Regions from separate parts of the Pseudoalteromonas sp. KG3 genome, predicted to be linked through region 1. Evidence: predicted binding sites of a transcription regulator. Region 1 holds the regulator's gene; the other holds the start of a gene.

Evidence for each region. Region 1 encodes FliA, which starts transcription of late flagellar genes. Its sites were predicted from a motif close to CTAAAGNTNNNNNNNNNNNNGCCGATA; they were not measured.
Region 2: NDQ71_RS17815 (VC2046/SO_2500 family protein) is a predicted target of FliA. The motif match lies at 14,087-14,113, and genes of this name have one in related genera.

The regions. Positions count from the first base shown of each region.
Region 1 covers NZ_CP098523.1:1,281,197-1,295,347, reverse strand. Annotated here, with positions in the region: gene fliR (flagellar biosynthetic protein FliR) at 1-598, shown strand, start outside; gene flhB (flagellar biosynthesis protein FlhB) at 608-1,738, shown strand; gene flhA (flagellar biosynthesis protein FlhA) at 1,812-3,920, shown strand; gene flhF (flagellar biosynthesis protein FlhF) at 3,944-5,425, shown strand; gene NDQ71_RS06195 (MinD/ParA family protein) at 5,418-6,278, shown strand; gene NDQ71_RS06190 (RNA polymerase sigma factor FliA) at 6,305-7,015, shown strand; gene cheY (chemotaxis response regulator CheY) at 7,056-7,439, shown strand; gene NDQ71_RS06180 (protein phosphatase CheZ) at 7,457-8,221, shown strand; gene NDQ71_RS06175 (chemotaxis protein CheA) at 8,236-10,437, shown strand; gene NDQ71_RS06170 (chemotaxis response regulator protein-glutamate methylesterase) at 10,505-11,635, shown strand; gene NDQ71_RS06165 (flagellar motor protein) at 11,628-12,392, shown strand; gene NDQ71_RS06160 (flagellar motor protein MotB) at 12,392-13,354, shown strand; gene NDQ71_RS06155 (ParA family protein) at 13,363-14,133, shown strand; gene NDQ71_RS06150 (chemotaxis protein CheW) at 14,137-14,151, shown strand, end outside.
Region 2 covers NZ_CP098523.1:3,783,919-3,802,362, forward strand. Annotated here, with positions in the region: gene NDQ71_RS17730 (TIGR01620 family protein) at 1-694, shown strand, start outside; gene megL (methionine gamma-lyase) at 822-2,003, shown strand; gene phhA (phenylalanine 4-monooxygenase) at 2,216-3,013, shown strand; gene NDQ71_RS17745 (4a-hydroxytetrahydrobiopterin dehydratase) at 3,023-3,367, shown strand; gene NDQ71_RS17750 (hypothetical protein) at 3,435-3,728, opposite strand; gene hrpA (ATP-dependent RNA helicase HrpA) at 3,910-7,797, shown strand; gene NDQ71_RS17760 (PleD family two-component system response regulator) at 7,862-8,239, shown strand; gene NDQ71_RS17765 (PilZ domain-containing protein) at 8,248-8,544, shown strand; gene NDQ71_RS17770 (class I SAM-dependent methyltransferase) at 8,550-9,740, opposite strand; gene NDQ71_RS17775 (HD domain-containing protein) at 9,891-10,544, shown strand; gene NDQ71_RS17780 (VOC family protein) at 10,544-10,933, shown strand; gene NDQ71_RS17785 (two-component system response regulator) at 10,947-11,936, opposite strand; gene NDQ71_RS17790 (potassium channel family protein) at 11,940-12,755, opposite strand; gene NDQ71_RS17795 (hypothetical protein) at 12,773-12,955, opposite strand; gene NDQ71_RS17800 (M48 family metallopeptidase) at 13,071-13,772, shown strand; tRNA gene NDQ71_RS17805 (tRNA-Tyr) at 13,818-13,902, opposite strand; tRNA gene NDQ71_RS17810 (tRNA-Tyr) at 13,951-14,035, opposite strand; gene NDQ71_RS17815 (VC2046/SO_2500 family protein) at 14,148-14,669, shown strand; gene NDQ71_RS17820 (DUF6172 family protein) at 14,829-15,131, shown strand; gene NDQ71_RS17825 (general glycosylation pathway protein) at 15,352-16,296, shown strand; gene NDQ71_RS17830 (M28 family metallopeptidase) at 16,345-17,970, opposite strand; gene NDQ71_RS17835 (RNA recognition motif containing protein) at 18,259-18,444, opposite strand, start outside.

The sequences.
Region 1 (14,151 bases):
GTTTAATAACTTATTCTCCTTTGAAATGATTTTAGTGGTCATTCAACAACTGCTTATTGGTGTCGCAATTGGTTTTGCTTCATTGTTAATGTTAAATACTTTTGTATTGGCTGGACAAATTTTGGCGATGCAAACTGGTTTAGGTTTTGCCTCCATTGTTGATCCCTCTAATGGTATGAGCGTACCTGCTGTGGGGCAGTTTTATTTGATTTTAGCAACCCTGTTATTCTTTGTATTTAATGGCCATTTAATGATGATCCAAATGGTGGTGCACAGTTTTGACGTTTTGCCGATTGATGGTAATTGGTGGGCGGTTGATCATTATTGGGACATAGTGACGTGGGGCGGCTGGATGTTTACTACGGCACTGGTGTTATCACTGGCACCATTAACAGCTATGTTAGTGATCAACATGTCGTTTGGTGTGATGACTCGCGCAGCACCGCAGCTAAATATTTTTTCTATTGGTTTTCCGTTTACTCTAGTGGCAGGGCTGGTAATTATTTGGGCAACATTAGGCAACTTTATAACTCAATTTGAATTCCAATGGCTAAAGATGGTTGAGTTAATGTGTACTTTAGTTGGTTGTTCCCCTTAGGAGAGAGTGATGGCTGAAGATTCTGGTCAAGAAAAAACTGAAGAACCCACAGGGAAAAAAATAGAAGAGTCGAAAAAGAAAGGCCAAATAGCGCGCTCTAAAGAGCTCGGCACCATGTTTGTGCTGATTTTTTCTGCTATCTCATTGTTATTGTACGGGCCTGAAATTGGCAAGGGTTTGTATAATATAATGGGCAGAACACTTAGTCTTAACCGTAACGAAACCTACGATACCACCAAGATGTTTTCAGTGTGGGGCGCTGTTGCCGATGCGTTGCTATTTCCGATGGCGATGTTTGTATTGATCATTGTACTGGCGGCTTTTATTGGCAACACTTTGCTCGGCGGCTTTAACTTTAGTTGGCAAGCAGCAGCACCAAAAGCCAGCAAAATGTCGCCAGCCAAAGGCATTAAACGTATGTTTGGTCCGCAAGCGGGAGTTGAACTGGTTAAATCAATTCTAAAATTTGCGGTGGTGGCCGGTTTCGCGGTCTTTTTGATCAATACTTTTTTTGATGAAATTCTTCATCTGAGTATAGAGAGTGCGCCGGGAAACATTATTCATGCTCTAGAAATACTGGCGTGGATGTTTTTAGGATTAACTTGCACTTTAACGATTATTGCGGCTATCGATGCGCCGTATCAAAGTCATAAGCACCACAAAGAGTTAAAAATGACTCTGCAAGAAGTGAAAGACGAATATAAAAACTCTGAAGGTGATCCACAAATCAAAGCCCGTATCAGACAAACGCAAAGACAAATGTCGCAGCGCAGAATGATGCAAGATGTGCCAGATGCCGATGTGGTAGTAACAAACCCAACCCATTACTCAGTAGCGTTAAAATACGACACAGAGCGTGCAGGAGCACCTGTTGTGGTTGCCAAAGGCGTCGATGAAATGGCGATGCAAATTAGAAAAATAGCCCTGGGTAACGAAGTTCCCATTGTAGAGTCCCCGATGCTAACGCGGGCACTGTATCATACCGCTGAGGTGGGTGATCAAATTCCAGATCAACTATTCACGGCTGTGGCGCAAGTACTTGCTTATGTATTTCAGCTAAAGCGTTTTCAAAAAGGTCGCGGCAAACGGCCAACAAAATTAAATAAAACGTTGCCCATCCCAGATGCCTATAAATACTAAATCAACTTAATTAATAACTTGGAATAGTTATTGCAAATTCCGTGTAGTGTCAATTTTTTGAAATTGTAGAATTATGGAATTTAAAGCTGTATTACAACAACTTAATAAAGATAAAAAAGAGTATTTGAAAGGCGTTGGTACGCCTTTACTAGTGCTTGCAGCGCTGGGAATGGTGATATTACCGTTACCGCCATTTTTACTCGACATTCTTTTTTCGTTTAATATAGCTTTAGCGCTAGTGGTTTTGTTGGTGACTGTATACACCATGAAACCGGTAGAGTTTGGTATGTTTCCTGCAGTGTTGCTGATTGCAACCATTATGCGTTTAGCACTTAATGTTGCCAGTACCCGAGTCGTTTTGTTGGAAGGGCATAACGGCGGGGACTCTGCCGGTAAAGTAATTGAAGCGTTCGGCTCTGTGGTGATCGGTGGTAATTATGCCGTTGGTTTGGTTGTATTTTTAATCTTGATCATCATTAACTTTGTAGTAATTACCAAAGGTGCTGGGCGTATTTCTGAAGTATCAGCGCGTTTTACCCTTGATGCGATGCCTGGTAAACAAATGGCCATCGATGCAGATTTAAATGCAGGTTTTATTAGTGCAGAGCAAGCGCGAGACCGACGTGAAGAAGTTACCCGTGAAGCTGATTTTTACGGCTCAATGGATGGTGCGAGTAAATTTGTAAAAGGCGATGCAATTGCCGGTATTGTTATTTTGGTCATTAATATAGTCGGTGGTTTATTTGTTGGCATGATCCAACATGACTTAAGCTTTGGTAACGCCATGGAAGTGTATACCTTGCTGACCATCGGTGATGGCCTAGTTGCACAATTACCATCATTACTGTTATCAATCGGCACAGCAATCGTTGTAACCCGTCAAAATGAATCGCTCAATATGGGCGACCAATTCAAGAAACAACTTGGTAACGAAAAATCATTATTTATCGCGTCAGGTATTTTAATTGTGATGGGCTTAGTGCCGGGTATGCCGCATTTTGCATTCTTAAGCTTAGGTGCGTTACTTGGTTATCTCGCTTATTATGCGCAGCAAAGTAAACTTAAGGAAGCAGCAGCGAAAGAAGCAGAGACTGAAAATGGAGGCGCTGCAGGCACCGGTGTCGCAAATAAACAAGAGCAGAAAGAGCTTGGCTGGGATGACGTTCAGCAAGTGGATGTTATCGGTCTTGAAGTTGGCTATCGGTTAATTCCATTGGTTGATCAATCACAAGGTGGCGAGCTGTTAAACCGGATCAAAGGGGTACGCAAGAAGCTATCTCAAGAGCTCGGGTTTTTAGTACCCCCAGTGCATATTCGCGATAACTTAGAACTTGACCCTAATGCTTATAGAATCACCATGATGGGTGTATCAACTGGGGAAGGCGAGCTGAAACATGGCGATGAGTTGGCGATCAATCCTGGGCAAGTATTTGGCCCTATCAAAGGCATTGAAACAAAAGATCCTGCTTTTGGTTTAGATGCTGTTTGGATCAAACCCGATCAAAAAGATGAAGCACAATCGCTTGGTTATACCGTGGTCGATGCTGCAACGGTGGTTGCAACACACATTAGCCAATTATTAACCAATAGCGCGGCGTTATTGCTTGGTCATGAAGAAGTACAAAACCTGCTTGATATGCTTGCTAAGAGTCACCCTCGTTTAGTTGAAGGACTCGTGCCAGATACCTTGCCACTGACGGTTATAGTAAAAGTATTGCAAAACCTATTAAATGAAGGCGTTGCTATTCGTGACATGCGCTCAATTGTGCAAACCCTTGTTGAGTATGGTCCACGTAGCCAAGACCCAGACGTATTGACGGCTGCAGTGCGCATTTCGTTACGTAGATTAATTGTTCAAGACGCTGTGGGTATGTCATCAGAAATCCCTGTCATAACCTTGGCGCCTGAGTTGGAACAGATGTTGCATCAGTCACTGCAAAATGCAGGCGACGAAGGGGCCGGAATAGAACCAGGACTTGCAGAGCGACTTCAACAATCTTTAAATGAAGCGCATCAAAATCAAGAAATGGCCGGTGAACCTTCGATATTGCTAACGTCAGGAATGTTACGCACTGTGTTATCTCGTTTTGTTAAGTACACCATTCCAGGATTGCGAGTGATGTCTTACCAAGAGGTACCAGACGAAAGACAGATCAAGATTGTCAGCTCAGTAGGCCAATAACCGGATTTTAAAGGGGTTGAACCATGAAAATAAAACGTTTTTTTGCTAAAGATATGCGTACCGCACTAAAAGAAGTTAAAGATGAACTCGGTGTTGATGCGGTGATCATGTCAAATAAAAAGTTAGCCAATGGGGTCGAAATTGTCGCCGCGGTTGATTATGAAAAAGCTGCCCCTAAAGCTCCTGCACAGCCACAAGCTACAACGGCGCAAGCGCAAAGCAATGCACACTTTGTTAAACCAGCGCCGCAACGTAGCCAGTCGGAACCAACTGCACCGGTAGCAGATAGCCTACAAGCATTATTAGAACGCCAGTCTCCTCGTCCGCGCTCACCAGAGCTTGCTTCTATGTTTAGCCAATCAGGCATCGATACAGCAACCCAGTATCAGCCGCAGCAACAATCGCAAACACAGCCTGCGCGTCATGAAGCACAAGCTCATCATGATTTTACACGTCGCGATAACGCGCCGCGTCCACAAACACAAGCACACAGCTTAGGGTTTGATGATGAACTTGAAAGTGGTTTTGATGACCTCGATGCGCCAATGCCAAACAAAAGTGCAGCCAAAACCGATGAAATGACCGCCATGCGAGATGAAATGGCTGCGATGCGTCAATTACTTGAATATCAGGTCTCTGGTTTAATGCAACAAGATATGGCTCGTCGCGACCCAACCCGTGCTTGCATGATTGATCGTTTAGTGGGTATGGGCATCGACAGCGAAGTAGCAGAGCAAATGGCGTGTTTCATTCCTGATGATGTGTCGCGTCAGCAAGCATGGCAAGCACTGTTGCAAATGGTTGAAAACCAAATGCATACCACTAATAACGAAATTTTACGCCAAGGTGGTGTTTATGCACTTGTTGGCCCGACCGGAGTGGGTAAAACAACCACGGTGGCTAAACTTGCAGCCCTTGGTGCACAGAAATATGGTGCTGATAAAGTAGCCCTTATTACAACTGACACCTACCGTATTGGTGCTTATGAGCAATTAGCCACTTATGGCCGTATTATAGGCTGTGGTGTTAAACAAGTAAAAGATGCCAATGAATTAGCAGAAGTTTTATATCATTTACGTAATAAGCGTCTAGTATTAATAGATACTGCTGGTATGAGCCAACGCGATTTACGCTTAACTGAGCAATTAAACACGCTCATGCGTAATCAACGTGTCGATATTCGTAACTATTTAGTGCTCAGCGCCACAGCACAAATTAACGTATTGCAAGAGACGGTAAGACACTTTAAAAAAGTACAATTAAGTGGCTGTATTTTCACTAAATTAGATGAATCGCTAAGTTTAGGTGAGATTATTAGTATAGCGATTCAAAATCGCCTCCCAATAGGGTATCTTACTAACGGTCAGCGCGTTCCTGAGGACATTCGGGTCGCTAATGCAGAGAAATTAGTAAAAAAAGCTGAACAATTGTATTTAAAAAGAACAAAAGCACAACATTCAAGACGTCAAGCAGTAGCGTCAAGCACAGTAGGGATGTATGATTAACACAGTATTAGATCAAGCAAGTGGCCTGCGTAAAATGAGTCAAAACAATAATAACGGCGTTAAAGTTATCGCTGTCACAGGTGGTAAAGGAGGGGTTGGTAAAACTAACGTCTCACTAAACACTGCGATTGCGTTAGGTCAACTCGGAAACCGAGTATTAGTACTGGATGCCGATTTAGGTTTGGCAAATTGTGATGTGATGTTAGGACTGCGAGTAGAGCGCAACCTCTCTCATGTATTATCAGGTGAATGTGAACTTGATGAAATTTTAGTTGAAGGTCCTGCAGGCATAAAAATAGTGCCTGCAACTTCTGGCTCACAAAGCATGGTCGAACTTTCTCCCTCTGAGCATGCCGGTTTGATCCGTGCTTTTAGCGAATTAAATACTGAATTTGATATATTAATCGTAGATACCGCTGCTGGTATTTCTGACATGGTGTTAAGTTTTTCGCGCGCAGCGCAAGATGTCATGGTGGTCGTATGCGATGAACCAACCTCAATCACCGATGCTTATGCATTAATCAAGGTATTAAGCCGTGAGCATGGCGTATATAAATTTAAAATCGTGGCTAATATGGTGCGCAGTATGCGTGAAGGCCATGAACTATTTGCTAAACTCTCAAAAGTAACAGATCGCTTTTTGGATGTATCGATGGAGTTGGTGGCAACCGTCCCTTATGATGAAAACATGCGTAAAGCAACGCGCCGGCAAAAAGTGATTGTTGATTTATTTCCAAATTCTCCAGCAGCAATAGCATTTAAAACATTAGCGACAAAAGCAGTTAAATGGCCTATACCTAATCAACCTTCTGGTCATTTAGAATTTTTCATAGAAAAACTAGTAAACGGCTAACTATGACGGCATCGGTGAATAAAGCGATGGGATATCAATCTACACAAAATTTAAATGTGATTGTTGAACGACATGCTTCACTTGTCAAAAAAGTGGCGTGCCATTTAATTGCTCGTTTACCTGCGAGTGTGCAACTTGACGATTTGATTCAATCGGGAATGATAGGGTTAATTGAAGCATCAAAGAATTTTGATGCAAGCAAGGGCGCAAGCTTTGAAACCTTCGCAGGCATTCGTATTCGCGGCGCGATGCTTGATGAAATGCGCCGTGGCGATTGGGCACCTCGTTCTGTGCACCGTAATAGCCGCAGAGTAGCAGAGGCTATTAGTGAACTTGAAAGTGAACTTAATCGCGAACCCAAAGACATTGAAGTTGCTGAAAAACTTGATATTACACTAGATGAGTACCATCATATTCTTAGTGATGTAAATTCCAGTAAAGTGCTTGGAATAGAAGATTTAGGGGTTGATGAAGATGTTATTACCCCAGTCGGACATGATTTAGCGCTAGACAAGCCCTTTAATAACGTTAAAAATGAACGCTTTAATCAATCATTGTTAGCAGCTATACAATCCTTACCTGAACGAGATGGGTTAGTATTGTCATTGTATTATAACGATGAAATGAATTTAAAAGAGATTGGACATATACTCGATGTAAGCGAATCGCGTGTGAGTCAGATACATGGTCAGGCGATGATTAAGCTCAAAGCAAAAATCAATGACTGGATAAATTAGTAGTAAGTAAATATAGGTTCAGACCTCACCGGAGGATGTTTTGGATAAAAACATGAAAATTCTTGTTGTTGATGATTTTTCGACGATGAGACGTATTATCAAAAATCTGTTAAGAGATTTAGGTTTTACAAATGTACAAGAAGCTGATGATGGCTCAACAGCGCTACCAATGTTACAGAATCAGGAGTTTGATTTTGTGGTAACAGATTGGAACATGCCGGGCATGCAAGGGATTGATTTGTTGCGTGCTATCAGGGCTGATGACAGCCTCAAACATATTCCAGTTTTAATGGTAACAGCAGAAGCTAAAAAAGAACAAATTGTTGCTGCTGCCCAAGCGGGTGTTAACGGTTATATCGTTAAACCATTTACAGCTGCAACACTTAAGACCAAATTGGAAAAAGTGTTTGAGCGTTTAGGTTAAATAAATAGGAGAGGCTTATGTCAGCACCAGCTGCGCCTCAGATCAGTTTAGAACAAGCCCGTCAGCTTGTGGTTTACCTTGAAAACGGTGAACAAGATAAAGCTGATCAATTAATTATTGATGCGGCGTCAAAAGAGCAATCAGAATTATTTGCCGAAGTTGGCAAACTGACGCGTCAGCTGCATGACGCGTTGAAAAATTTTGAGCTTGATACACGTTTAGCTGATTTGACGACTGAAGCTATCCCTGACGCTAAGCAGCGCCTTAATTATGTTATGGAAATGACAGAAAACGCTGCTAATAAAACTATGGATGCGGTAGAAGCAAGTTTACCTATTGCTCAACAACTCGCTGATGAAATTTCACATATTAAGCCGACATGGGACCGTCTCATGAATCGTGAAATTGAACTGGGAGAGTTTAAAACACTGTGTCATAGCTTAGATAAGTTTATGAATAACTCGCAGACTAAAACGGATGAATTGCAAGGGCTAATGACCAATGTGTTAATGGCGCAAGATTTCCAAGATTTAACCGGTCAAGTTATTCGCCGGGTAATCGAATTAGTTAGAGAAGTAGAAGACAGCTTGATCCACTTGTTGACAGCATTTGGTAGCCAAGATGACAGCGAAACAAAAATAGTAGCACCAGCCATTGAAAAACCGCCTGCTGAAAATACACTTGCAGGCCCAGAAGGGCCAATTATTGATAAAGAATCTCGTGATGATGTTGTCAACGGGCAAGATGATGTAGATGATTTATTATCAAGCTTGGGCTTCTAAGAGGAGAAAACTGCATGAGCTTTGAAGTCGATGAAGATATTTTACAAGATTTTCTAGTAGAGGCTGGAGAAATTCTTGAGCTTTTGTCAGAACAGCTGGTGGAGCTTGAAAATAACCCAGATGATACCGAATTACTCAATGCAATTTTCCGTGGTTTTCATACGGTCAAAGGCGGCGCTGGCTTTTTAAGTATGACCGAGTTGGTTGATGCTTGTCATGGTGCTGAGAACGTGTTCGACTTATTACGCCAAGGTGTACGTAAAGTTAATTCTGAGCTGATGGATGTTATCCTGCAAGCGCTCGACACAATTAATGAAATGTTCGCGACTATTCAAAGTAGAGAAAAGCCAGAGCCTGCAGATCCTGAATTACTCGCTGTATTACATAAATTAGGCATGCCACCAACTGCTGATGAAATAAGTGGTGCATCTTCAGTTGAGGATACACCGACTCCGGTTGTCGATGCGGATGCTATTTTAGATGATGACGATCCATTTGCATTTGACTTATTATTCGATGGCCAAGTTGATAGCGATGCCAGTGATGTGCAGATTGATGAAATTACTGAAGATGAATTTGAAAGCTTACTTGATGAGTTACATGGTAAAGGCCAAAGCCCAATAACCACAACGGGCTCAGTGACTAGTGATTCATCGAGTAGTGATATTACCGATGATGAGTTTGATAACTTATTAGATGAATTACATGGTGTTGGTAGCTTTGGTATGGTGAGCAATAATACTGCAAGTAGCAAAGAAGTTGCAGAGCCAACCCCCTCGCCAGTTGATGCAGCAAAAAGCAGCAGCCCAGATGAAATCAGTGATGATGAATTTGAAGCCCTGCTTGATGAGCTACATGGTAAAGGGACTGCTCCCCAAGCAACAGAGTCAACACCTACGCCAGCCCCCGCAGTTAAGCCATCTGCTCCTATTGCTAAGCCTGAAGCTAAAACACCAGCTCCAAGTGAGGTAAGTAAGGTGGTTGAAAAGCCAACCCCTACAGCAACGCCTGCGCCAGCCCCTGCTGCGGCTAAAAAAGCGCCACCGCCTCAAGCTGATACCACAGTACGCGTTGATACTAAGCGTCTTGACCAAATAATGAATATGGTTGGTGAGTTAGTATTAGTTCGTAATCGTCTCGTGAGCCTTGCCACCAATACTGAAAGTGAAGCGATGGGTAAAGCCATCTCAAACCTTGATGTAGTGACAGCAGATTTACAAGGTGCGGTGATGAAAACGCGAATGCAACCAATCAAAAAAGTGTTTGGTCGCTTCCCTCGCGTAGTACGAGATTTAGCGCGGAGCTTGAAAAAAGACATCAATTTGTTATTGGTTGGTGAAGAAACTGATTTAGATAAAAACTTAGTTGAGGCACTGGCCGATCCACTAGTCCACTTAGTACGTAACTCAGTTGACCATGGTATTGAAATGCCGGATGTGCGTGAAGCCGCAGGTAAATCGCGTACAGGTACAGTGACACTTTCAGCATCTCAAGAGGGTGATCATATCTTGCTTACCATTCGTGATGATGGTGCGGGTATGGATCCTGAAAAGCTGAAAAAAATCGCTATTAGTAAAGGGGTGCTTGATCACGAGCAAGCTGCACGCTTGTCTGATACCGAAGCATACAACCTGATTTTTGCGCCAGGCTTTTCGACTAAAGAACAGATCTCGGATATTTCAGGCCGTGGTGTGGGTATGGATGTGGTGAAAACCAAAATTACCCAACTTAATGGTTCTGTGAGTATTCAATCTGAGCTCGGTGTGGGTACTATTTTAGAAATTAAAGTGCCGTTAACATTGGCTATTTTGCCAACATTGATGGTGATAGTTGGCGAGCAGACATTTGCATTACCGCTGGCTGGTGTGAATGAAATATTCCATCTTGATTTAACCAAAACAAATGTTGTTGATGGCCAATTAACCATCATAGTGCGTAAAAAAGCGCTGCCGTTATTTTATTTAGAGCACTGGTTAGTCAAAGGTGCCGATCGTTCACAACGCAAAGCGCAAGGTCATGTGGTGATTGTGCAAATTGGTACACAGCAAGTCGGTTTTGTTGTGGATTCATTGATTGGTCAAGAAGAAGTGGTTATTAAACCGCTTGATGCTTTATTACAAGGTACACCGGGTATGGCGGGGGCAACAATTACCTCTGATGGTGGTATAGCGCTAATTTTAGATGTGCCAAACCTGTTAAAGCACTACGCACGCTAGTCCATTCTTATCTTAACGCGGGAGCCATTTTTGGCTCTCGCAGATAAAATTTAACAAGAGTATGCCAATGGCAGTTAAAGTTTTAGTTGTTGATGATTCAAGTTTTTTTCGCCGCAGAGTGAGCGAAATACTCGAGCAAGATAAGGATATTGAAGTCATTGGTTTTGCGGTAAATGGCCGAGAAGCCGTAGACAAAGCAAATCAATTACGACCAGATGTAATCACCATGGACGTTGAAATGCCAGTGCTTGATGGTATTAGCGCTGTAAAAGAGATCATGGCAGCTAACCCAACGCCAATCCTGATGTTTTCGTCACTCACACGTGATGGCGCAACAGCGACCTTAGATGCACTTGACGCGGGCGCTTTAGATTTTTTACCGAAAAAGTTTGAAGATATTGCTCGCAATAATGAAGATGCAATTAAACTACTCCAAAATAAAGTAAAAGAAATTGGCCGTAGACGGTTATCACGTTTTAGCCGGCCTGCACCAGCAACGCCTTCATCTACGTCTACAGCAACTACCTCGCGGCCTGCAATTACTCAGCCGGATATAAGTTTTAACCGTAGTGCTACGCCGAGCGCTGGTCCAGCTGCGAGTATTCGTGCCTCAGGAAAGAAATATCAAATTGTCGCTATTGGTACTTCTACTGGTGGGCCTGTTGCACTACAAACGATTTTGACTCAGTTACCGGCTAATTTCCCACACCCTATTTTGTTAATTCAACACATGCCTGCAGCATTTACGCCAGCATTTGCAGCGCGTTTAAATGGGTTATGTAAAATACAAGTAAAAGAAGCTCAACAGGGTGATAAATTAATGCCAGGCGTGGCTTATTTGGCACCAGGTGGTCAGCAAATGTTGATTGAAGGGCGAGGTGGAAGTCGCACTTTACGGGTTTTTGAAGACGATAGTGCACGGATCACCTATAAGCCGAGTGTTGATGTAACCTTTGCTAGTACAGCTAAAGCCTATCAAGGTGATGTACTCGCTGTTGTGTTAACTGGAATGGGAGCCGATGGACGCGATGGCGCAAGAATGCTGAAACAAGCAGGTGCGACAATTTGGGCACAAGATGAAAAAACCAGTGTGGTTTATGGTATGCCGCAAGCGGTTGCAAGTGCTGGTTTATCATCGGCAAGTATCGCGCTGAGCGATGTTGCAACTCGATTAGTTCGTGAGATTGGTTGTGGATAAGTTGTCATTTTTAGGCCTGATAGTTGCATTGTGTGCAATTGGCTTCGGATATTCATTGGAGGGCGGGGTCGTTAGTGCGTTATTTAATGGCCCAGCATTGATAATTGTACTCGGTGGCACGCTCGGCGCAGTGATGCTGCAAACCCCTGCCAGCACATTCAACAAAGTATTAAAGATTAGTCATTGGGTGTTTTTCCCGCCGCGTCATGATATTGATGGGGCAATTGAACAAGTTAAAAGTTGGTCACAGAAAGCGCGTCAAGAAGGTTATTTGGCACTAGAAGAGATTGCGTTGACGCACTCTGATCCTTACGTTGCCAAAGGCTTGAGTTTACTGGTTGATGGTCATAGTGAGCAAAAGCTCAGAGACACACTAGAAATTGATTTATTACTAGAGCGCGAACGCCTGCTTGAAGCCAGCCGTGTCTATGAAGCATTGGGTGGTTACAGCCCAACTATTGGTATTTTAGGCGCAGTACTTGGATTGATTCAGGCAATGTCGTTTATTACCGATCCTGAAAAATTAGGCGCGGGTGTTGCAACTGCTTTTATCGCTACAATTTATGGTGTTGGCTTAGCAAATTTATTATTTCTGCCAATGGCTAACAAGCTGCAGCAGCAAGTTGAACAAAAAATGCTTTACCACGAGTTACTCGCTGAAGGCATTATTGCGATGAGCCAAGGAGATAGCCCTGTTAATATAGAGCTCAAACTTGAAGCGTATCGCGTTGAGCGACCAACTCAGTTACAACAATAATGATGCGTCGCCGCCTTCGTCATTCGTCGAGTAAAAACCAACATACTGAACGTTGGCTAGTTTCCTATGCTGATTACATGACCATTATGTTTGCGTTTTTTGTGGTGATGTATGCTATTGCCATCAATAAAGAAGAAAGCTTTCAAATTTTATCTGACTCACTAGAACAAGTGTTTGATAAATCAGCTCGTCAGCATTCCCAAGAAGGCCAAGGCGTCACTGGGTCTGGCTTATTAACTGATAGGGTTAGCCCCGAGAAAGAGCTGCTGTTTGGTGAAAGCATTCAAAAGCAAGAAGTTGGCCCAGAACTGCTTGATGGCCAAAGTGATACAAGTAATATAAAACAAAAGCATTTAGGTAAACCTCTGGATAGTTTACAGACTAAACTGCAATCAGCGTTAATTGATGAAATACGCGACGGTGAAGCCAGCTTAGAGCTACACCAAGATTGGTTGATTATTGAATTAAGCTCTGGGATGTTGTTTTCAAGTGGTAGTGCCGTGGCTCACTTACGTGCAAAGCAAGTGATCAAACAAGTAAAAGATATTATTGCCCCGGTTGATAATTACATTCGCGTACGTGGCTATACTGATAACGAAACAATTCGAAATGAAATGTTTCGCTCTAATTGGGAATTGTCGGTCGCTCGGGCAACGTCTATGTTAGTAGAGCTTGAGAGTTTAGGCATAAACCCAGCTCGTATGGCCATCGAAGGCTATGGGCAATATTCGCCTTTTGCTGAGAATGACACCGAGCAAGGCCGTGCAGAAAATCGTAAAGTAGTGGTGGCATTATCTAAATATGGTTTACCACCGAAACCTGAGGTCACAGAAGAGCAAGCTGTGCAGCAACTAGCAGCAGAGCCGCAAGCAATTGAGTTGCCAAGTGATGATAACAGCATTAAAGTGATCCAACTCCCACATGGTGGCATACGAATTACAACGCGCAATGAAAAAAAATAAGGTGTGATGTGAAAATCTGGACGGTAGCGAATCAAAAAGGCGGAGTAGGGAAAACCACCACGGCCGTAAGTTTAGCTGGCATATTAGCGCTGCAAGGAAAGCGAGTATTACTGATTGATACTGATCCCCATGCATCTTTAACCTATTACTTTGGCATTGACTCTGAAGATTTAGAAGTCAGTGTTTATGATATATTTGCTCGTGGTAACGCCATGGCCAGTGAAGAAATTTTACAAGCGCTGTGCCCATCAAATATTGATAATTTGGACATTTTGCCTGCAACTATGGCAATTGCCACCCTTGACCGCAGTATGGGCAATAAAACGGGGATGGGGCTGATATTAAAAAAAGCATTAACAAAAATCAGTGAACATTATGATTATGCAATATTAGATTGTCCGCCAGTGCTGGGTGTTTTAATGGTCAATGCGTTGGCCGCCAGTGAGCGTATTTTAGTGCCGGTGCAAACAGAGTTTTTAGCGCTAAAAGGACTTGACCGGATGATGCGAACGATGGAGTTAATGCAAAGCTCGCAATCAAAGCAGTATCAATATACCATTATCCCGACAATGTATGATAAGCGCACCAATGCATCTTTAGAAGCATATAAAACATTACAGCAAACGTACCAAGAAAAAGTATGGCCAGGGGTAATACCGGTAGATACCAAGTTTCGTGATGCAAGTTTAGCCCAGCAAGTACCTATTCAGTATTGTCCGCGCTCACGAGGTGTGTATGCATATCGCGCATTACTCGATTATTTGATTGAACAAGGTTAATGAATGAGTAAGCAATTA
Region 2 (18,444 bases), 1.4 Mb from region 1:
TGAGTATAGAATGTTGCGTAGTTTAAAGCGCAATCAATTGCATCGCCATGAGGCAGATAGACTACTGAATAGCGAACAAGTGGGAGGCGCATTACCTTGGCTTGAAAAGCTCAATAAACATCAGCAATTAACCGGCTTTGACGAGTTTAAAGCCAGTATTGATAGCCATCATAGCGATAAAGAGATCATGACCTTGTACGCCGATAGCTTGTTAGTGAAACAAGATACCCAAGCGAAAAAGCTGATCAACCGTTTTGCTACTGAGTCTGGTTTATTAGTGGCGCTTAGTCCTTTGGCACTGGTGGATATGATGGCGGTGCTGTGGCGGGGCACTAAACTGATTGAGCAAATCGGTAAGATATACGGTATCGGATTTGGTTATGCTAGCCGGATCAAGCTTTATAAAATGCTGATCAAACAAGTGATGTTTGTTGGCAGTGCTGAGTTAGTATCTGATTTAGCGGCAACAGCGCTCAGTGCGGAATTATTAGGTAAACTATCAGGGCGCGCAGCACAGGGCTTGAGTGCAGGGATATTTACTGCACGTATTGGCTATAAAGCCATGGAATTAAGCCGTCCATTACCGCGACTTGAACATAAGCGTAGTTTACTCAAAGGCACCGCGCAGTTGATTGCGAGTAAAATTGTATCTCGTAAAAAAGCGACAACAGAGAGTTCAGCAAGCACAAACTGACAAGATATCTGTACAGTGACTTTGGGTCACTGTACAGAAGATAGCCATCTGAGCATCCGGCATGCTTGTGATCTAGAAGCTGATACGCTTTGATTATGATATTAATAATAATCAAAAAGATCAGACAATGAACACACTCCACATCGACAGTCAATGTATCCACGGACCAGAAAAAGCCAACGATCCACATGGCGCGCTAACCGCACCCTTATACCAAACATCAACGTTTCACTTTAGCAGTGCCGCGCAAGGGGCTGCGCGTTTTGCCGGTGAAGAGCCCGGCTATATTTATACCCGTTTAGGTAACCCAACCACCACAGAGCTTGAACAAAAGGTTGCCCAACTGGAAAGCTGCGAAGCCGCAGCCGCCACCGCAACGGGAATGGGCGCTGTATCAGCATCGGTATTGAGCTTCCTTTCACAAGGCGATCATCTAGTCGCATCAAGCGCTTTATACGGTTGTACGTTTGCGTTCTTCGCGCATATGTTACCGCGTTGGGGGATTGAGGTGACCTTTGTGGATATGACCGATGAACAACAATTACGTGATGCAATTAAGCCAAACTCAAAAATGATTTTTGCAGAAACACCAGTCAACCCAACCATGGCAGTGATTGATTTAGCGTTAATAGGGCAAGTGGCAAAACAGCATAACTTGATTAGCGTAATAGATAACACCTTTCTTACCCCGTTACTGCAAAAGCCAATGGATTACGGCATTGATTTAATTGTTCACAGCGCCACTAAATATTTAAATGGCCATGGCGATGTGGTCGCAGGGTTAGTGTGTGGCTCAGATGAACATATTAACTTAATTAAAATGACGGTACTTAAAGACATTGGTGCAACCATTAGTCCCCATGATGCCTGGCTAATAAACCGTGGTTTAAAAACATTAGCCATACGAATGCAGCGCCATTGTGAGAGTGCGCAAGTGATTGCTGAGTTTTTAGAGCAACACCCACAAGTGAATACCGTTTACTATCCGGGGCTTGCCTCTCACCCTGGGTTTAAGTTTATTGGTAAGCAAATGAAAGCGGCCGGTGGCGTGATTGCTTTTGAGCTAAAAGGCAACTTAAAAGATGGCGAACAGTTCATTAATAATACTCAGCTGTGTACGCTTGCTGTGAGTTTAGGTGATGCTGAAACACTGATCCAACACCCTGCATCGATGACCCATTCTCCGTATTCACCAGAAGAAAGAGCCGCAGCAGGTATCAGCGATGGCTTGATCCGGTTATCCGTTGGTCTTGAAGATGTTAACGACATAATTAACGATCTTAACCATGCCTTTACTTGCATTGGTTGATTTGTAATTTTAAGTTTACACTTTAGTCGCTTTTAAGGCCTTTAAAATAAAGGCTGTAAACTTTTCGATCTTTAACTGTAATTAAATCTATACAAAAGTTGGGGCGGTGCCAATTGTTGATATTAGCCCAGCTATTAAACTTTGTCTTACATTTGCTTAGTATCCCCTTAACACGTTGACACCGATACCGGTTTAACAGCAAGAAGGTTATTATGGCTAAAGCAAGTAAATACACCTCTAGGACACCAGATGAAAATGGCGTGATCCATTGGAGCGAAGAAGAAAATAAAATATGGTCAGAATTAGTCGCACGCCAATTAAAATGCATTGCAGGCAAAGCGTGTAATGAGTATATGGAAGGCCTTAAAAAAATAAACCTGCCTGAGGATCGTATTCCGCAGTTAAGTGAACTTAACGAGGTATTATTAGCGACAACGGGTTGGCAAGTAGCACCTGTGCCGGCGTTAATTGATTTTGATGAATTTTTTCGTCTGTTAGCGAACAAGAAGTTTCCCGTTGCTACGTTTATTAGAAGCCGAGAAGAGTTTGATTACTTACAAGAGCCGGATATTTTCCATGAAATATTTGGTCACTGCGCTATGCTTACCAACCCTGATTTTGCTGAGTTTACTCATAAGTATGGTCAGTTAGGGTATGCGGCTGAGAAAAAAGATCGTGTTTATTTAGCGCGTATGTATTGGTTTACTGTTGAGTTTGGCTTAATGCAAACAGATGAAGGTTTGCGCATTTATGGCGGCGGCATATTATCAAGCCCTGGGGAGACACAATATGTGTATTCAGATAAGCCTGAGATCAAGCCAATGAACGTACTAGATGTACTCCGTACGCCGTATCGAATTGATATTATGCAGCCTTTGTACTACACCATTAATTCTATCCATGATTTATTTGATATTTCACAGTTGGATATTATGGCGTTAGTTGCGCAAGCAAAAGAATTAGGGTTACATGACCCAAAGTTTCCTCCTAAAGAAAAATTAGCAAGTTAAGGATTTAAGATGTCATCACTAAGCGCACAAAAATGCGAAGCCTGTCACGTAGACGCTCCAAAAGTATCAGATGCTGAGTTAGCTGAACTAATTAAGATGATCCCTGATTGGGTGCCTGAAGTACGCGACGGTATTATGCAATTAGAGCGTGTTTATAAATTTAAAAACTTTAAACAAGCTATCGCATTTACTAACAAAGTAGGTGATATGGCTGAAGATGAAGGTCATCATCCCGGCTTATTAACAGAATGGGGCAAAGTAACTGTAACCTGGTGGAGCCACTCGATTAAAGGCTTACACAAAAATGATTTTATTTGCGCTGCTAAAACGGATGACGTTTTCGCTGCTCTATAAATAAAACACAGCATATTGTTCTGCCCAAAGAACATAAAAGGCGCTTAATTAGCGTCTTTTTTATTATTTAAACTAGTGACCAGAGTGCGTAAATAGGCAGTAAGCCAGCCCAAACACTGAGTATTATGACTAGTAACGCACTCTGCCAAAGTGGTAGTTTTTCCGGCTTAGGTTGTTGCCAGTTTTTATCAACTAATATGATCGATTTAAAATCAGCTTGAAAATTTTCTTCCACGCTGTAAATACGATTATCAAGCGTGTAATCAATGGCATCTCTTAAAGTGGTTAAACCGGCTTTATTGCCTAAAATGCAATCGGAGTCGACTTCATTATAAATTTTGATCCAAGGTTTATCTGACATTTATAGTCCTTTCCAGTGCCACGAAATTATTTAATAGTTTTAATAGTATTACATTATCAGAAAATCCCTACAGTCTGCAGCTTGAACATTTATATTATTTTATATCGCAGCAACGTTAACCCTCGCGGCGAAGTTTGCTACAATCGTGCGTCTTTATTCAAATTTTAGAAGGTAGTCGCGGGTGGTTAACCTAGGTCAATTGTTTGGTGAGCTAAAAACGTGTTTAAGAAAAGATCAATTCATCTTTAAAAAACGCCTTCACGGCATAAAAAAAATAACCGATGCAACAAAACAAGCCGCTGTGGTTGAAAAAATCACTGCCGATATTGCTCGTAGCCAACAATTGCGTGAGGTGCGCTTAGCCCAGTTACCTAAAGTTACTTACCCAGAGCAACTCCCTGTCAGTCAGAAAAAAGACGATATTAAAGAGGCTATCGCCAATAACCAAGTGGTGATCATCGCCGGTGAAACTGGCTCAGGTAAAACCACGCAAATTCCAAAAATGTGTTTAGAACTTGGTCGTGGCGTTGATGGCTATATAGGTCATACTCAGCCAAGACGACTTGCAGCGCGCAGCGTAGCGGATCGGATTGCCCATGAAATGCAGTGTGAGCTTGGCCAGCAAGTCGGTTTTAAAATTCGTTTTAGTGACCAAGTATCTAATAACAGCTACATAAAGTTAATGACTGACGGTATTTTACTGGCGGAAATTCAACAAGACCGGTTTTTAAACCAGTACGACACCATCATTATTGATGAAGCCCATGAGCGCAGTTTAAACATTGACTTTATTTTAGGTTACTTAAAAAACCTATTGCCAAAGCGTCCCGATTTAAAAGTGATTATTACCTCGGCGACCATCGATCCAGAGCGATTTTCAAAGCACTTTAATGATGCGCCAATTATTGAAGTATCAGGGCGAACATTCCCCGTTGATGTACGTTACAGGCCACTTGTTGAAATTGATAAAAATGACATGGAAGCCGAGGGCGATCAGCTGCAAGGCATATTTGATGCTGTTGATGAACTTTGCCAAGAAGGTCCAGGCGATATACTGATCTTTTTAAATGGCGAACGTGAAATTCGTGATACTGCCGATGCATTAAGCAAACGTAATTTAAAAGGGGCTGATGTATTACCGCTTTATTCGCGATTATCAAATGCAGAACAAAATCGAATTTTTGCCCCGCACAGTCGCCGGCATATTATTTTATCGACCAACGTTGCTGAAACCTCACTGACCGTGCCAGGAATTCGTTACGTCATAGACCCAGGTACCGCGCGAATTAGTCGTTACAGTTATCGTACCAAAGTGCAGCGTTTACCGATTGAGCCAATATCACAAGCCAGTGCCAATCAGCGAAAAGGCCGCTGTGGTCGTGTTGAAGCGGGTATTTGTATTCGCTTATACGCTGAGGATGATTTTAATTCACGCCCAGAATTTACCGATCCAGAAATACTGCGCACTAACTTAGCGTCGGTTATTTTAAAAATGTTGGGTTTAGGCTTAGGCGATATGGCGCAATTTCCATTCGTACAAGCCCCAGATAGCCGTAATATTAACGATGGTTTAACTTTGCTGGAAGAGCTTGAAGCGGTTAAACCAAGTCGCAACAATAGCAATACGCAACTTACTAAATCGGGTATTGAATTGAGCCGTTTACCAGTTGACCCGCGTTTAGCTAAAATGGTGCTGACAGCGCAAAAGCTGGGAGCGCTGCGTGAGGTTATTATTATTGTTGCAGCGTTGTCGATTCAAGACCCTCGCGAGCGTCCGCAGGAAAAGCGCGCTGCAGCCAATGAAAAACATGGCCGTTTTGACGACCCTGATTCAGATTTTATCGCCTTTTTAAATTTGTGGAACTACCTAGAAGAGCAGCAAAGCGAGTTGAGCAATAGCCAATTCAGAAAGCTGTGCCAAAAAGATATGCTCGCTTATATGCGTATTCGAGAATGGCAAGATATCGTTTATCAGCTCAGTACTGTGTGTAATGAAATGGGCATGAAAGCCACCACCAATGTTGCCGATGGCGATAAAATCCATCAAGCGCTACTGAGCGGCATGTTAAGTCACATTGGCTTTAAAGATGATAAGCAAGTTTATAAAGGTGCGCGTAATAGCCAGTTTCATATTTTTCCAGGCTCTGGGTTATTCAAGAAAAGCCCTAAATGGCTGATGTCGGCAGAGCTGGTTGAAACCAGTAAACTATATGCGCGTATTAATGCGAAAATTAATATTGATTGGGTTGAACCACTCGCGCAGCACTTAGTAAAACGCAGTTACAGTGAACCCCATTGGGAGAAAAAGCCCGGTGCGGTCATTGCGTTCGAGCAACAAGTGCTGTACGGGCTGATTATTGTTTCTAAGCGCCGCTGTGTGTATAGCAATATCGACCCAAAAGTGAGTCGCCAGTTGTTTATCCGCAGTGCTTTAGTTGAGCAAGACTTAGGTCAAAATGAAGGTTTTTTACAATTTAATCGCGAATTAATTGAAGATATTCAAACTTTAGAAAATAAGAGCCGTCGTCGTGATATTTTAGTTGATGAGCAAACCTTATATGAGTTTTATGATAGGAAAATTCCAGCTCAGATCAACAGCCGTGCGGCATTTAACAAATGGTACAAAACACAAAAGCAGCAGGATAAACAGTATTTGCACATGACCCGTGATGAGCTAATGCAACACGGCGCCAATAGCGTTACTGAATTTGATTACCCAGATGTATGGCAGCAAGGTAATCTAATGCTGCCGCTGAGCTATCACTTTGATCCCGGCCAGGCGGTGGATGGTGTGGCGGTGCAAATTCCGGTGGCTTTATTAAATCAAGTGGAAGAAACAGGCTTTGATTGGCATATCCCGGCATTTCGACATGAGTTGATCACTGGTTTAATTAAGTCGTTACCAAAATCGTTACGTCGTAACTTTGTGCCAGCCCCAAATTATGCGGATGCCGTACTGGCTGCCATTGAGCCAATGCAAGGTAGTTTTATTGAGGCGTTAAGTACGCGATTATTACGTATGACGGGGGTGAAAGTGGAGCCGGAGGCATGGGATCTCACTACATTGGCAACACATTTACGCTTACAGTTTGAAGTGCGAGATGATAAAGATACTGTACTTGCACGAGGTATGGATTTAGCGAAACTCAAAACGCAATTACAAGGTAAAGTAACGCAAACCTTGTCTAAAGTTGCGGATAAAGGCATTGAGAAAAGTGACCTGCTGCAATGGGACTTTGGTAAGTTACCGGTATCCTATGTGAAAAAACAAGGTCAGTATGAAATCAAAGCATACCCTGCGCTGGTGGATAAAAAGTCGTCTGCGGCGGTTGAATTATTTGATAATGAGGTTAAAGCCCAAGCCGCACACCAACAAGGTTTGCGCCGTTTAGTGTTACTAAATGTACCGTCGCCGATCAAATATTTACAACAAAACTTACCCAATAAAGCAAAATTAGGTCTATATTTTAACCCGTTTGGTAAAATTGCTGATTTAATTGATGACTGTATTGCCGCAGGCGTTGATAGTCTATTGGTAAAATTAGGTGATGTTCGTACCGAGCAGGCGTTTGAGCAAGTAAAAGAGCAAATTCGCGGCGAGCTGGGTGATGTGGTTGTGGGCATTGCAACTCAAGTTGAACAAGTACTCAGCATTGCCCATGCACTGCATAAAAAGATGAAAGGCCGTGTTGATTTAACCATGATCACTGCGCATGGTGATATAAAAAGCCAACTTGAATCGTTAATTTTTAAAGGTTTTGTTTCAAGCCATGGGGCGGATAAACTCAGTGACCTAATTCGTTACTTAAAAGCGATAGAAAAGCGTCTAGAAAAGTTGCCTGTTGATCCAAATCGTGACAGATTATGTGTACTTGAATTAGATAAAGTTGCGCAAGAGTATCAAAAACTGCTGAAAAAAGTGCCAACTGGGATGCCTGTACCACAACAATTACAGGATATATTTTGGATGCAACAAGAGCTAAGAGTATCTCTTTTTGCACAAACGTTAGGCACACCGTATCCGATTTCAGCAAAACGTGTGCTAAATGCTTTGCAAGAAATTGATTGAGTTAGATATCACTGAGTTTATCTAAAAGGAAACATTCGTAAGATGAGAAGGAACTGTATTAATTATGCGCTCATCCGCTAACAAACCTCCGCGTTTACTGGTTGTAGACGACGAGTACTTTAATTTTGAGATGCTCAAAGTTGCTTTATCAACAAACTTTGAGCTCAGTTATGCTGAATCAGGTAAAAGCTGTTTATCGTCAGCAATTGCTAATCCTCCGGACGCTATATTACTGGATGTATGTATGCCCGGGTTGGATGGCTATGATACTTGTAGAATGCTGAAAAACACCCCTGAAACGCGGGATATTCCAATTGTGATGGTGTCAGGCTTAGAATCTGCACAAGAACAACAAGCTGGCTTTGAGGCCGGTTGTGATGCGTATGTGGTTAAACCTTTTTCTGTAGTGGGGTTGTTGGAAAAAATAAATACTGTGGTGTAGGAGGTCAAATGCTCAATGAAGATAAACGTAACTTTAGACGTATGCAGTTAAATGCCCGTGCCAAACTAACGACTCTTGAGCCTATTGCTGATCAACAATTTGATGTCGTCTGCGTTGATTTAAGTGCAACTGGCTTATCAATACAGTTAGATGAATTACTTGAACTGGGCACCATAGTAAAGGTTAATATTGACTCTACTAGCCCCGCTATTGCACCACTTGATGCCACTGCTAGAGTAATTCGTGCCAGCAAAGAAAGTGATGGCACGGTGACCGCAGGGCTTGAAATAATGCAGTTTAACTAGCTAGACTAGTACACTTTACAGATCAAGCCTTTTAAGTAAAAACCTTCCGGGTAGCTACCTGCAATTGGGTGATCCGCTGCTTGATTTAAGCGTTCCATGATCAATAAATCTTTGCCAGCATCGAGCGCCGCATCGGCAACCACTTTTTGAAACAAGTTTTGATCCATTAAGCCCGAGCATGAGAAGGTTAACAAGGTGCCACCAGGTTTTAAAATTTGCATGGCAATCATATTGATGTCTTTATAGCCACGACATGCACCAGTTAGCTGCGCTTTATTATCAGCAAATTTTGGTGGGTCCATCACAATTGTGTCAAATAGCACGCCGTCTTCACGATATTGACGGAGTAACTTAAAAACATCTTGTTTAACAAAATCAACACGGTTTAAATCTAACTCGTTGTGTTCAACATTACGTTTTGCGGTATCCAGCGCTGGTTGTGATACATCGACGTTGGTTACATGTTCACAGCCGCCGCGCAGTGCATATAATGAAAATGTGCCGGTGTAACTAAAGCAGTTAAGTACTTTTTTATCTTTTACAAAACGCTCCAATGCAGCACGGCTATCACGTTGATCAAGATAGAAACCGGTTTTATGGCCTTCAAGAATATCGACTTCAATTTTAAAGCCGTTTTCCTCAATTAATACGGGTTGCTCGGGTTTATTACCCCATAACACGCCCATGGTTGGCTCTAAACCTTCTTTGCTGCGCACATCGACATCAGAGCGTTCATAGACATTACAGCCTGGGAAAATATCAATTAAAGCACCCACTATTTCACCTTTATGGCGCTCTGCACCGGCACTTAATAACTGACACACTAAAAAGTTGTCAAATTTATCAATGGTCACGCCTGGTAAAAAGTCAGACTCGGCGGCACATAAACGAAACCCGGTTAAGCCACCCTCAGCAATTACTTGCTCGCGTGCAGCTAATGCGCGACGTAAACGACGCTCAAAAAAAGCTTGGTCGATGACTTCTGTTTCATCAAAGCTCCAAACACGGGCACGAATTTGTGAGTGTGGGCTGTAAGCCGCCGTGGCTAAATATTTACCATTGTTATCGTGAATGGTTACTGTGTCACCTAAACTCGGTTTACCTTTTATTTTTTTGATGGCTTTTGAAAACAACCAAGGGTGTTTTCTTTTTAGTGATTTTTCACGACCAGCTTCTAGGTATACGACAGATGACATTAGGCTTCTCATTACGGATAAATTAAGAGCGTATTTTAGTGAAGCAGGCTCGAACATACAATGAATGTTTTGCACAACCCCCTATAACCGCGGTAAAGTAATGGTAATTCAATGCATTAATTTGAAATTACAGAATTTATGGAACAACGTTTGCCCGTTTTAGCATTATCTGAGCCGTTACAACAGCTAGAAAATCATTGTCGTGCCTTCATTATGTCGTTAGTAAGTGCTGATGTCGCCCACGATATAACTCATATTGAGCGCGTGGTAAGAGTCGCTAAGCAATTATGTGTTGCTGAGCAAGCGGATATGAACATTGTTTTACCTGCTGCATGGTTACATGATTGTGTTGCTGTGGCTAAAAATCATCCCGATCGTGCCAGAGCATCGACAATGGCTGCTGATAAAGCGATCACCTTCTTAACGACGATTGACTATGATCCGCAATTTTTTAAAGCCATTCATCATGCTATTGCTGCTCACAGTTTTAGTGCCAATATCGCGATTGAAAGTGTTGAAGCGCAAATTGTCCAAGATGCCGACCGAATGGATGCATTAGGGGCGATTGGCGTTAGCCGTTGTATGAAAGTAGGGGGCTCAATCGGGCGCAATTTGTATCATCCAGAAGATCCATTTTGCCAGCATCGAACAGCTGATGATACTTTGTATACATTGGATCACTTCTTCATCAAGCTATTACATATTGCAAAAAGTATGAATACTCCCTCAGCAAAAGCAGAAGCCGCGCGTCGTACTGAGTATATGCAGGTGTTTATTGAACAACTTAAATCGGAGATAGGCTAATGGCACTCCCTTCTTTATCTGGTGTCGATCATTGCCATTTAAATGTGGCAAACCTTGAGCAAGCTGTGAGCTGGTACAAAACGGTATTAGGCTTTGATATTGTGCCAGAGCTGGCTTTTTGGGATGAAGGTAAAGGGCCTTTAACTTTAGAAGATGCACAGGCGACCATCCGTTTAGCGCTGTTTGAGGCCGAAGGCAAAAGTAAAGGTATTGCCTTTGCCGCATCGGGTGAGCAGTTTATTGCCTGGTTAAAGCACTTACATGCGCTCAATATTAAAACCGTAATTGCAGATCATCAGGTGACCTATTCGGTTTATTTTCAAGATTTAAGTGGCAATAGTCATGAAATTACCTCTCATGACCATGTTTACATCGCTGCGAATATATAACCGCTCTACACCGCTAATTTTGATAGAGAGAATACACTTCTAAAATTGCATCTAGTTGGCCCTCAAATAAAGCTACCAGTTGCGGATCAAAGTGTTTGCCGGCTTGCTCGCGCATATGTGCAAATGCTTCCTCAACGCTCCAAGCTTGCTTATAAGGGCGTTTAGATGTGAGCGCATCAAATACATCCGCAATCGCGACAATTCGCCCTTCAATCGAAATCTCTTCGCCTTTAAGTGCTTTCGGATAACCCGAGCCATCCCATTTTTCATGGTGCTCCATAGCAAGCACATGAGCCAGTTGTAATAATGGTGAAGATGAATTTGCTAAAATTTTTGCGCCAATTTGTGCATGCTCCTTCATATGCTCAAACTCTTCACTGGTTAATTTACCTGGTTTGAGTAGGATTGCATCGGGTATACCAATTTTACCTACGTCATGCATTGGTGCGGCTTGTCTGAGTAGCTCAGCGTGTTGTTCATCCATACCGTAAGCCAGGGCTAAAATTTTACTGTATTTACTCATCCGCGCAATATGTTCGCCGGTATCGGTATCTTTGTATTCAGCGGCGCAGCCTAAGCGATGAACCAAGTCAACATGGGCTTGCTTTAATTGTTCTGCTTGTACTAAGGATAAGTGAGTTTTCACCCGGGCGCGCACGATTGCTGGGCTGATAGGCTTGGTAATGTAATCTACCGCGCCAATTTCAAAGCCTTTAAATTCATCACTCTCATCGGCAAGGGCGGTGACAAAAATGATCGGAATATGTTGTGTTTGCGGGTTTTCTTTTAAACGCTGGCATACTTCAAAGCCGCTCATGTTCGGCATCATAATATCGAGTAGAATGAGTTTGGGTAGCTCTTTTGCAACGAGTGCAAGCGCGGCATCCCCCGACTTTGCAAAAGACAGGCGATATTGATCCCCTAAAACTTCGCGCATTACTTTAAGGTTTGCGGGCTCATCATCAACAACTAAAATACGTGCACGTTCAGTGTTAAAATCCATCAGTTAGCCTCCATCTTTTGCAGTTTGGATAAGGAGCGAAATTAACGACTCTAAGTTGGCTTGAGCAGCATAAAAATCAAACTGGTCAAAAAGCTCAATGATATCGTCAATATCGCTTTGATAATTGAGCGGAGCGTGCGTTTTAATTGTTGTTAATAGCTCATCATTCAATTCTGCATTTTCAGCATGTTGATGTAATTGCTCGCATAGCGTTTTAAATTCAGTTATTGAAATCAGCTGCGTTTTTTGTTCGTTATCTTCAAGTGTAGCTGGTTTACAGGCTAAGGTGTTTTCGCGCAGTAATACGTTTACGCTGCTCAGCTCTGTCTGCAGTTGTGCAATAATTTCAGCTTGTTGTTGCGCTGATGGTGCTTTTTCTAGCGCAGAGAATAATTTCATCATGGTGGGCAGACCTAAATTACCTGTTAGCCCTTTTAACGTATGCAGGCTACTTTGTGGATCACTCAATGCATTAACTCCGCCGCTAAAAAGGGTATCACAGAGTATTTTCTGCTCATCAACAAAGCGTTGTATTTGCGTTAACTGCTTACATTTACTCCCCCAAAGTTGGCTGCCTTTTTTGAAATCAATGTGTTTTGCTTTGGGATCACTTTGTTCAATTAGTACTGCTTTTTTTAGCCCGAGGCCAAGCACTTGCGATATTTCTTGATTGAGTTGATTAATATCAACAGGCTTATTTGCAAAGCCATTCATCCTATCACCATATCCTAAGGTTGTGAACGTAACCACGCTAAAATAAAAGCTATTTAGTAGCGCTGATAAATTATCGCTCAATGATGCCGCAGTATTTAGTTGCATTAGCTGCCCTGCATCCATCACCCAAAAATAAAATAGCACAGGGCACAACAGATGATTAATGACAGGCTAAAGCGGATCACGTTTTCAGGTTTTTCGCCGTAGCCACATAACATATCAAAGCAAAAGCCTGAGCCCATGTCTGTTTCTTGGCAATTGTGGCCATCAGGAGAGGTATAGCTACAACAAGGCTTATCAGGCATCTTTGACGTCGCTTTATTTAATTCTACTTAGTTATAGATTAGCAGTTATTTTGCAGGGTAATATAGCCACCTATTAATTTGTTTAATAACTGCTGGCCAGTTGCAAGAGTTAGGTTTGTTTGAATATACATTAAAACGTAGTCGTCGCCGCAAAACTGTGGCTATCAAAGTGCAACAACAAAGTGTCACTGTTTATGCGCCAGTAGGGGTCGCTAAACAGGAACTTGAAGGTTGGTTATTGAGTAAAAGTGACTGGATAACAGCACAAATTCAGAAGCAAAGTCAGTTACTCGATACTCGTCAATATCCTTTAAAAGATAATAGTATTCTCGTTTTTGCACAGCCAATGGCGCTACTCTATGGAACTAACTCACGCTGTGAATGGCGTCAAGTTAAAAATCAGCCACAGCCAACGCTGCAGTTAAACTTGTCTGGGCGGGTTAAACATAAGCAAGCTATGTATCAAAGCTTACTTGAAGAGTTTCTACATGAGCAACTTGAAAGTTATATCGAAATGCGAGTGAACGAGTATTGTATAAAAATGGCTGAGGCGTTACCGAGCAGTATTCGTATCCATATTTATAAACGTCGTTGGGGCAGTTGTAATCGACGCCGAGAGCTGACTTTTAATTTATTACTTGCCAGCGCACCACCGACTATTATCGATTATGTCATTGTGCATGAACTTGCCCACTTAAAGTATTTAAATCATAGTACGGCGTTTTGGCAGCGAGTCAGTGAGTTTTATCCTGAGTATAAGCAAGCAACAAAATGGCTAAAGGAGCAGGGTGCAAGTTTGTCTTGGGTGGTTGAGTAAAGTTAGCAAGGGTAAAGTTAGCGAGAGTAAAGCTAGAAGGAAAAGTGGTGGAGGGAGCTGGATTCGAACCAGCGAAGGCTGAGCCGTCAGATTTACAGTCTGATCCCTTTGGCCGCTCGGGAACCCCTCCACACTAATTTTGTTACATTTGGCCCCACTTAACTGAGCGATAGAAAAGTGGTGGAGGGAGCTGGATTCGAACCAGCGAAGGCTGAGCCGTCAGATTTACAGTCTGATCCCTTTGGCCGCTCGGGAACCCCTCCAATGCAACGGCGCTGATAATAGCAAAGTGAGTATTTAAGTAAAGAAAAAAGCTAAAGAAATATCAAATAAAGCCGATAAATATCCATTACCTACTTTAATCGGCTAAAGTCTATGCAAATCGATGATTTGTTAATCACAGAGAGTCAACTAAACAATCGTCTTGCTAAAAGTGTGAGTGAATCACGCCGTGGTGAGTTTGCATTGTTATTAGCCATGCTTTCTCATGATGCGCTCGATTTTAGTCAGTTTCATTTACCGAAAACGCCATTTGATACTCATGGGGCGAGCCAAAATGAAACGCAATTACGTGAACAGTTAGGCGCAGGTCCTGAACAAGCACTCGCGCCTGCGCAGTTTGATATATTGATTGGGCAATATAATGCACAACGTTTACAGCAAGGGGGTATGGCAGATATACGTTTACGTTCATGCCTCAAACCTGAGCCATTAGTGATCCGTAATGATGACAAGCATATCCGACTTATTGTGATCGATAATTGTGAACCGGTCGTGCGTAAGCGCCATTTAAATAAAGAAACTCAATTAGATCACCCGCAAATGGATGCCGCTGCATTCTACGATAGTTTGAATAATGCTGACCTTCATCAACCCTTGCACCTAGCACAAGCATGATGTTAGGCTGCTGAAGTTATCGGCAAGACGACTTTATTTGCTTTACTGTAAAAAAAGCATCCAAAAACTAAATGCAATTGCTATAATGGCTGCAAATGGTGTTGCCAATTTATTTGGTATTTATGCCATCATCATTAAATCAAGGTAATTAGGAACGTAATGAAGAAAACATTCACGCTGAATCATGAGAAAATCAAATACCCTCGCATGGTAGATGCTGCAAAGCATGAAGTAAAAAAGTATTTGAAAAGAGAGCGTAACAAAACATTGCCAATAGATGCTGATTACTGGGCATTTGATTGTAAATTTGGTAACACAGCTGAAGATGCGCAAGTTGTGCATGTAGCTGAAATCACTAATTCAATTAGCGAGATTGAAAAGCAAGGCTTAGAGTCTTTCTATGTTGAAATCATTGCTCGACCTGCACAACGTCAAGTGCAAGACTTTGATGATGAAGTGTAAAAGTAATTGATTTGATGAAAAAACGGGCTGCTTAGCCCGTTTTTTTGTGCCTGCAGTTATTGTTTGAAATCTTATCCAAAGTAGCCAATTAACGCACTGTCTCGGTGCGAGAGCAACAATTATCTTCTGTAAATAACTTTAATTTATTGATTTTTAATTAAAAATAAACTTGGTTCTGTAATTGCTTTGGATCCTAACAACGTAGTTAGGAGATTCAATTATGGCCAGAATGAGTTACATCAGTAGCGTTGAGCGTTACCAAGAATATCAACCCGTGATCCATGAATTACTTGATTCAATTTTAGCAAGCCTTGCTGATGGTATTAAAAAGCAACAAGACAACCGGCATTTAGTAAATCAATATCCATTTTTGGAACTGCAATACTGTTTAGATAGAAACGGTGTGCAGCTGGGTAATAATGTCTGTTTTAAACGCCAATATATGAAAACCTTAAATAATCGTGGTGATGCACAAGATTTAAGTGAACGGCCTTATTTTCAAGATATTCAAAAGCAATCTCAGACTCGTTTTACTGCGCCATATATTTCGATTGCCACTAATCATTTATGTATATCGGCTGTCAAAGCACTCAATGATTCCCATGGTGAGCAAGCTTACTTAGTGATTGATGTATGCTTGACCCAATTAATTGAGTTTATCATGGGCGATTGCACTCGCGCGACTATGACGCCATTTTTCAAAGTAGGCTATGGCATTATTGTTAGCTGCTTATTTTGCTTGGTGTTATTTTTACTTTATCGGGTGTTTGGCGACATTTACAGTTTGTTATTTAAAACCTCGTTAGCCGAAGATCCACTCGAGCCTTTTAGTATCATTATTTTTATTACTTTAGCGCTGGCTATTTTCGACTTGGGTAAGACCATTCTTGAAGAAGAAATTTTGATGCATAAAGACATCTTTAGGCACAGCTCAACACGTAGAACTATAACGCGGTTTATTTCGACAATTTTGATTGCAGTATCTATAGAAGCTTTACTGACTATGTTTAAAGCAGCGCTTGGTCAATCTCAGTATTTATTACCGGCTATTTATATGATGCTGGCAGTAGTCGGATTATTAATTGCGTTGGCGATTTATGTGTATTTAGGCGCCAAAGCGGAGACTTTGTTGCTGAGTAGTCAGCGGCATAGGAAAAATACCTAAGTAATTTAATAATGGCTTGAACCTTCAAGCCATTATTGTATGAGGTGTTTATGGGCGTTCTTGTTGGCGTTTCTTCTTAAAGTCTGAATCAGTTTGCCATGCCGGCCAATCACCGTTATTCGCCAGTTTTGTGGCTATATCAACAATTAGCTCAATATCTTGTTTAACCCCGCCAAGGGACCACTGTGGGGAATAGTCATCCGCTTCTTTATGGTATTTGTGGGCGATATAGTCAGGATCAGTATCGCCTAAGCTCATAAACAATAAACTTGGCACACCTTGTTTTGCTAATGAGAAGTGGTCTGAGCGAAAAAATAGGCCATTCTGCGGACGTGGATCCATTTTAACATGGCGCCCTTGTGCTTTGGCCGCATCAGCAAGGTAGTTTTCCATTTCTGACATGCCTTTACCGTACTGCAGAATGTAATCAACACCATCTAGTACGTTCATCCCATCGATGTTGAGTAATGCGACCATTTGTTTGGTTGGCACTATGTCACCAGTGGCAAATTGCTGTGAACCTATCAAGCCGGTTTCTTCTGCGGTGAAGTTGGCAAAAATGATTGAGCGTTTAAATGGGGTTTGCTGATGTATTTTACTAAGAATTCGCGCAATCTCTACGGTGGCAGCACTGCCAGAGGCGTTATCAACTGCACCGTTATATATCTTTACACCGTCATCCGTTTGCTTAGTGCCAAAATGATCCCAGTGCGCGCCAATCACAATATATTCGTCAGGCTGCTCGCTACCAGTTAGCTGCGCGACCACATTATGAGATTGCGCTTGTGATATCTCAGAGTTAAGTGTCAGGTTGGCTTTAGCGTTTAATGGTGTTGCTTTAAAATCTGGGCTCAGCGCTTTGGCCTTTTCTGTTTGATAATCAAGCCCTGCTTGGGCAAAAATGTCATTTGCCGCTTGCTCATCGATCCAGCCCATCACTGGAATATCAGAGGCATTTTTTTCATCATCTATAAGCGTATATTTACTGCCAGTATTCGAGCTTTCAACCACGCCCCAGGGGTAAGCGGCAGGCGCTGTTTCATGGACTATTAATACGGCTTTTGCACCTTGGCGCGCGCCTTCTTCGTATTTATAAGTCCAGCGGCCATAGTAGGTCATGGCATTACCGGTAAATAGGCTTTCGTCTTGGGTCGCAAAACCAGGATCATTGACAAGCACGACGATAGTTTTACCTGTTACATCGATATCTGCAAAATCATTCCACTGGTATTCAGGGGCGTTAATCCCATAACCGACAAATACCACCTCTGAGTCGCTGACATTAATTGTTTCATTAATTTGCTGAGTGCGGGCGGTAAAATCTGTTCCTGCATTAAAGCTTAAATCGCCAATTTTTAATGTCATGTTTTGATCAGGAGTCAACTTTGCCATAGTTACTGGCTGTAAAAATTCACTTTTGTAAGCGCCGGTTAACCCTAGTTTTTTGTATTCATCTGCAAGGTAATTAATGGTTAACGTTTCACCTTCAGTTAAAGGGCCGCGGCCTAAAAACTGATCAGACGCTAAAGTTTCAATTAGTTGATGGACGTTTTTAAGATCAACCGCGGGTTGGCTATCAGTTTGTTGGCCGTTATTTTCTGGCGCAGGCTCAGAGCAGCCAAACAAGGTGAGTAATACCGTTGCAGTTATTACCTTGGAGAGTGTTGTTGTCATTTGGAATCTTTTAGTTATTTGCTATCAGACTGATACCCTACCACTTATTAAAAACCAAGAGTAGAGCTGAATAATACCAATCGGCTTAAATATTTAACTATTCTAGCGTGCTAAATAAAGCGCTAACTGCGTTATAAATTTCTCAAGTGGAAAACTACATGTCGAAATTTATGCCTTGTTATCACTCTATTTATCTGTCGCTATAAATGGCTAATAACTTAACATGATTGGTATAGATACAAAAAAACCAGCTTAAAATGCTGGTTTTTACATGAGTGTACCGCACGATTAAGCGTCTGCTAATTTTACGCGTATCTTACTTTTATCAACACTGGTTTGATTTAATGCGGTGATTGCAGTTTTTGCTTCCGCCTCATCTGGCATTTCAACAAACGCAAAGCCTTTTGATTGGCCCGTTTCTTTGTCTAATACTAAATTACAATTAGTAACTTTACCGTGAGCGCTAAATAATGT